Hahella sp. HNIBRBA332: one gene and its partner. The protein of the gene in region 1 binds, or shares a complex with, the protein of each later gene. Links are inferred from orthologs where the notes say so. Each region holds a gene or a part of one and is shown in the gene's direction. Other genes may lie near its edges.

The links.
Region 2: the proteins of dapF (region 1) and rppH are in contact, whole or in part, in a solved structure (PDB 5YGU), measured with the Escherichia coli proteins. The link is inferred for Hahella sp. HNIBRBA332 from one-to-one orthologs.

The regions. Positions count from the first base shown.
Region 1 is NZ_CP132203.1:5,413,132-5,416,431, reverse strand. The notes cover bases 245-3,223. They hold dapF (diaminopimelate epimerase), read left to right. Parts: upstream 245-1,308; coding sequence 1,309-2,139; downstream 2,140-3,223. Other genes in these bases: xerC (tyrosine recombinase XerC), read left to right, coding at 3,027-3,223; O5O45_RS23965 (DUF484 family protein), read left to right, coding at 2,259-2,990; lysA (diaminopimelate decarboxylase), read left to right, coding at 245-1,296. In the rest of the region: more of lysA, read left to right, coding at 25-244; more of xerC, read left to right, coding at 3,224-3,300. UniProt on the Escherichia coli protein: Involved in the succinylase branch of the L-lysine biosynthesis and in the biosynthesis of the pentapeptide incorporated in the peptidoglycan moiety. Catalyzes the stereoinversion of LL-2,6-diaminopimelate (L,L-DAP) to meso-diaminopimelate (meso-DAP).
Region 2 is NZ_CP132203.1:6,794,533-6,797,619, forward strand. What follows is about bases 314-3,079. They hold rppH (RNA pyrophosphohydrolase), read left to right. Parts: upstream 314-1,336; coding sequence 1,337-1,822; downstream 1,823-3,079. Other genes in these bases: O5O45_RS30225 (imelysin family protein), read right to left, coding at 314-443; O5O45_RS30230 (histidinol-phosphatase), read right to left, coding at 440-1,096; ptsP (phosphoenolpyruvate--protein phosphotransferase), read left to right, coding at 1,835-3,079. Outside these bases: more of O5O45_RS30225, read right to left, coding at 1-313; more of ptsP, read left to right, coding at 3,080-3,087. UniProt on the Escherichia coli protein: Master regulator of 5'-end-dependent mRNA decay.

The DNA.
Region 1 (3,300 bases):
CCGTTCCGCAGCTTGAGTTGACCTATGGACCACTTTGAATATCGCAATCATCAGCTCTTCGCTGAAGACCTTTCCGTTCAGGAAATCGCCGAGCATTACGGCACACCTTGCTATATCTACTCCCGGGCCACGCTGGAAAGGCATCTGAAAGCCTATCAGACTGCGATGGACGGCTATCCCCATATGATTTGCTACGCCGTCAAAGCGAACTCCAATCTCGCGGTGTTGAATGTACTGGCGCGACTGGGTGCGGGTTTCGACATCGTTTCCGTGGGCGAAATGGAGAGAGTGCTGGCGGCGGGCGGCAAGCCGGAGCGAATTGTCTTCTCCGGCGTCGGTAAGCTGGAACATGAGATGCGCCGCGCCCTGGAAGTCGGCGTGCATTGCTTTAACGTGGAGTCCGCACCTGAGCTGGAAAGGCTACAACAGGTCGCCGCGAGTATGGGCAAAAAAGCGCCAATCTCCATCCGCGTCAATCCCGATGTGGACCCGCAAACGCATCCCTACATCTCCACCGGGCTCAAAGAAAACAAGTTTGGCGTCAGCATTGATGAAGCGCTGGATTTGTATCGCTCCGCGGCCGCGTCGCCGCACTTGGACGTCATCGGCATTGACTGCCACATTGGTTCGCAACTTACTCAGATCAGCCCGTTCTTGGATGCGCTGGAGCGAGTGTTGAATATCATTGAGACATTGCGCAACGAAGGCATTCAACTCAAGCATCTGGATTTGGGCGGCGGCCTGGGCGTTACCTACAACCAGGAAACGCCGCCGCATCCCAACGAATACGCCCGCGCCGTCATGGAGCGCCTAAAGGGCAGCGGTCTGACGCTGGTGCTGGAGCCCGGGCGTTCCATCGCCGCCAACGCCGGGTTGATGGTCACTCGCGTAGAATATCTGAAGCATAACGGCCACAAAGACTTCGCTATTGTCGATGCGGCGATGAATGACCTGATCCGCCCGTCTCTCTATGGCGCCTGGCAGAATATCGTGCCGGTGCGGCAGCACAGCGAAGGTAAAGAAGCGCGTTATGATATTGTCGGTCCGGTATGCGAAACCGGCGACTTTATTGGCAAAGAACGTCTCTTGAACCTGAAACCGGGAGATCTGCTGGCGGTACGTTCAGCAGGAGCTTATGGCTTCGTTATGAGTTCAAACTACAACTCTCGCGGCCGCGCCGCCGAGGTGATGGTGGATGGCGACAAGCACTACCTTGTGCGTCGTCGCGAAACTATCGAGGAGTTGTTCGCGGGAGAGTGCGCGCTGCCGGAGAGCGCTTCGGTAAAACCTGCATAAAAGTGAGCTGAAATGTTAATAAAGTTCACCAAAATGCATGGTTTGGGCAACGACTTCATGGTTGTCGATCTCATCTCCCAGCATGCGCACTTCCGTCCGGAGCAAGTGCGTAGACTGGCCGATCGCAACTTCGGCGTAGGCTTCGACCAGCTGTTGATCGTTGAGCCGCCTGGACGCCCAGATGTGGATTTCAGATACCGTATTTTCAATGCCGATGGCTCAGAAGTGGAACAATGCGGCAATGGCGCTCGTTGTTTTGCGCGCTTTGTTAAAGAAAGCCGTCTGACCAACAAAAAAAATATCCGTGTGGAGACCAAAAAGGGAATTATCGAGCTGATTGTGAACAAGGATGGCCTAGTGACCGTGGATATGGGCGCGCCCAGACTGACTCCGGCGGAAATTCCTTTTCTCGCCGAGACGCAGGAGACCATCTACCCGATTGAAGTCAACGGCGTGATGTATGAGATCAGCGCGGTTTCCATGGGCAATCCGCATGGTGTATTGGTGGTGGACGACGTCAATAAAGCCCCGGTGCATAAACTGGGCAAAGCGTTGGAAAATCATTCTCGCTTTCCCGAACGCGCCAATATTGGATTTTTACAGGTGGTTCACCGCCGCTTTGCTAAGCTTAGAGTGTTCGAGAGAGGCGCCGGAGAGACGCTGGCCTGTGGCACTGGCGCTTGTGCGGCGGTGGTGGCGGGCAGGCTGCGCGGCCTGTTGGATCGCAAGGTGGAAATCAAGCTGCCGGGCGGTAACCTCAAGATAAGCTGGGAAGGCGAGGGCCATCCGGTCATGATGACCGGTCCGGCGGTGCGTGTTTTTGATGGTCAAGTAAGGATATAGCTCGGCAGGGACACTGACAGGAATAAAGTAGACGGACTATTAATACAAACGTCAGGCATACAACCGGAACTCGCAAGCCCTGATAGGCGCTAAACAGAGTTCCGGCAGTGGAGTGGTGAATGAATAATCAGGCAAAGCGCAGTGACGAAAATCCGGCGCTGACAGCAGAAGCTGTGGTGGCTTACCTGCGTGAGCACCCCAACTTTTTTGTTGAGCATGAAGAACTGCTCAATGAAATACGGCTGCCGCACCGGTCCGGCGCGGCGATTTCCCTGGTTGAGCGACAAATCAGCCTGTTTCGGGAACAACGCGATCATTATGAGCGGCAACTGTACGATTTGATCGATACGGCGCGTCAGAACGACCGCTTTTTTGAAAAGAGCAAACGCTTGTTGATGAACTTGCTGGAAGCACGTTCACTGGATGAAGTGGTGATTGTGCTGGAAGACAGTTTCACCGGCGACTTTCAGGTGGACTTCTGTAGCTTGGTGCTGTTCGCTGAGCATAAAGACTTCCCGATCAGTAATGTTTCTACCGCTTCGCTGACGGAATCCTCTGATGCGTTGGGCGAAGAGCTGCTTAACAGCGTCAAGGCGGTTTGCGGCAATCTGGAGCCCAGACAGCTGCAGGTTTTATTTCCTCACAACCACTCTGACATTGCGTCCTGCGCGGTCATTCCACTTAGATACGGCGACTTGTTGGGAATGCTGAGCATCGGCAGTCGCAATGAGCGTTATTTCAATACCAGCATGGGATCGTTATTCCTGTCTTACATCAGTGAGTCTCTTAGCCGTATGCTGCCGCCTTTATTGGCGAAAGAGGGGCGGGGAGACGAGCATTTCCCGGATTAGTCACTGGTTGCGGGTCCTGCGGTCGGAGAGTTTTCCATGAGCTTGTCCACACAAGTAGAGGCGTTTATTGCGTATCTGCATAGCGAACGCCGCTATTCCGTGCATACCGTCAGTAACTACACTCGCGATTTACGACGTGTTGTCGCGTACTGTGACGCTAATGGCGTCGCTACCTGGAAAGACCTGCATACGCCGCAGCTGCGCCAGGCTCTCAGCGAGTTTCATCGCCGTGGGCTCGGCAGTCGCTCATTGCACCGTTTGTTGTCTACAGTCAGGCGTTTTTATGAATACCTCTTGCGAGAGCGTGTCG
Region 2 (3,087 bases), 1.4 Mb from region 1 along the record:
AACAGCGGCGCAGCGTCCAGAAGCGACGCGCGATTATATGGCGCTCCAGGCGCCTTGTGCTTGAGGTAGTTTTTCGCTGCAGGCAATTGGCTCCACACTTTGAGTTCTTGTAACGCCGCGTGCGCCTGCATCCAATCCTCTCTCGCATCCTTCAGGGAGTCTGGCGTCGGCGCACTGATAAATTGCTGTAGGCCTCGATTCAACTTTTCAATCGCGTGCAGGGCGACGTCATGTTTTTCCGTCGCCGCGCTCCAAAGTGGCGACACAACTGCTCCTGCCGTCGCTTTGGCGTCAGCCTGCTCCTGTGCGGTGAGTGGCGTGGCGCTCTGCTGCGGGGCTGAGGATTCAGTTGGAGAGTTCCGCTCCGTGCTTTTATCGCAGGCAGTTAATGCGATGCACAGCAAGAATAGCTGGATCGCAATATGACGTCCGCCCACTCTCATGGGCGCAGACTCATGATTTCCCAGCCGCGCTCGCGAGCAGTTTGCAATAGACGCTCGTCGCCATCCACTACAACAGGATTGCCGACATGCTCCAGAAGGGGAATATCGTTGTGGGAGTCGCTATAGAAGTAGGCATCTGACAGATCATAAGGGTTGTGTTGCAACCACTCACGCAGACGCGTCACTTTTCCGGTCTGATAACTCGGCGTGCCGCTGACTTTGCCTGTATACCGGTTGTTGATGAACTCAGGCTCCGTGGCGATTAGCTCATCGACTTCCAGCAGGTCGGCGATAGGCTGGGTGACGAAGCGATTGGTGGCGGTGATGATAAGTAGATAATCGCCTTTGTCGCGGTGACTACGGAGTAACTCAAGCGCTTTGGGAAGCAGGAGAGGGCGAATCGACTCTTCGACGAATTCTTTTCGCCACTGATGCAATTGCTCCAGAGGATGCTGGGTCAGGGGGCTCAGGGCGAACCCCAGGTATTTGAAGATATCCAGCTGACCTTTAAGGTAGTCCTGATAGAACTCGTCATTTACGCGTTTGAAGTCTTCCTGATCGACAATTCCCCTGTGAACCAGAAAATCGCCCCAGGCGTGGTCGCTGTCGCCGGCGATGAGAGTATTGTCCAGATCAAAAATAGCTAGAGCCAATGCTTAAACTCCTCTGTGATGGGCGTGGGAATTGTACACTATAAAGGAAATTGATCCGTAGCGGCCAACCGTAGCGGAAACGAGGCGTGACGGGCGTTCGGGGTGACATTCTGTTATTTATTGACTAAATCCTAATATATTATTAGAAGAGTTAGCTAAAAGCCCTTAAAGTAAAGCTAATTTGTATACAGCTGTTCAATTGTGGAACAATGTTGAAAAAAATTATAAGGATGGCAGTTCGTGATAGACGCTGAAGGTTACCGTCCCAACGTCGGCATCATACTGTGCAACCCTCGTGGTGAAGTGTTCTGGGCCAGACGTATTGGACAAGACTCCTGGCAGTTTCCCCAAGGCGGCATTAAGAAAGACGAATCGCCTGAAGAGGCTCTGTTCAGAGAGCTAAAAGAAGAAGTGGGGCTGCCGCCCGAGGCTGTGGAGATTGTCGCTGGCACTCGCGGCTGGTTGCGTTACCGCCTGCCGAAGAAAATGATTCGCTATGACTCTCATCCCGTGTGTGTGGGGCAAAAGCAAAAGTGGTTCATGTTGCAGTTATTGGCGGATGAATCGGAAATCTGCACGAATTACACGGACAAACCTGAATTTGACGGCTGGCGATGGGTCAGCTATTGGTATCCCCTCGGGCAGGTAGTATCCTTCAAACGAGAGGTGTATCGACGGGCGATGAGGGAGTTCGCCCCGGTCTTGTTCAAGCGTGAGGAAAGTTGAAGCGTCCCGCCTATGCTGAGTGTATTGCGTAGTATTGTACAAGAAGTCAACGCCGCTCCGAATCTGGTAGAGGCGTTGGAGCTTATTGTGAAACGCGTACATGAGTCGATGGACACTGAGGTGTGTTCCATCTATCTGCTGGATCCAGAGACCAATCACTATATTTTAATGGCTACCCAGGGGCTGAATCCTGAGTCTATCGGTAAGGTTAAATTGGGGCATTCCGAAGGGTTGGTAGGATTGGTGGGGGTGCGTGAAGAGCCCTTAAACCTGCACAATGCGCCAGCCCACCCCCGTTATCGTTATTTCCCTGAAACCGGCGAAGAAAAGTATAAGTCCTTCCTCGGCGTTCCTATTATTCATCACCGTAAAGTACTTGGCGTATTGGTTGTTCAGCAGCAGGCCAGTCGTCTGTTTGATGAAAGTGAAGAAGCCTTCCTGGTAACTATCTCCGCTCAGCTCGCGGCGGTTATCGCTCATGGGGAGGCGACGGGAATTATCTCCGGGTTAAATTTTACTGGACAGAAAGCCCGGGACATTTGTTTTAAAGGCGTCGCAGGTGCGTCAGGCGTCGCCATCGGTAAATGTGTCGTCAAATTCCCTCATGCTGACCTGAAAGCCGTACCGGAAAAGCCCTGCACAGACATTGAAGCGGAGATGGCGCTGTTTGACTCTGCGGTTGCAGCAGTGCGGCAAGATATCAAAGAGGTAGGCGAACGCCTGTCTACGCAGTTGAGACCGGAAGAGCAGGCCTTGTTTGACGTCTATCTGGGCATGTTGGATGACAATGCGCTGAGCGGTGAGGTGAAAAACTTCATTCGAGAGGGCAACTGGGCTCAGGGCAGTCTTAAAGTTGTCGTGCAGGAATACGTGCGTCACTTCGAGGCGATCAATGACGCTTACCTGCGGGAGCGAGCCGTCGATATCAAAGACCTGGGGCAGAGAGTTCTGGCTTATCTGCAAAAACAGCATATTGATGAGCAGCGCGACTATCCGGAAAACACCATTCTGGTCAGTGAAGAGCTGACGCCATCCATGTTGGGCGAGGTGCCTCGCGAGAAGCTGTTGGGGTTGGTGTCGGTGCAGGGTTCTGGTAACTCCCACGTGGCGATTCTCGCCAGAGCGATGGGGTTGCCGTGCGTAATGGGCGTTATAGATATGCCCATTAACAAGCTGGATGACAGAGATATCATCATCGATGGCTATAACGGCGAAATATACAGCCATCCGTCTCCAGAGCTATTGAGCTACTACAACTCAATCGT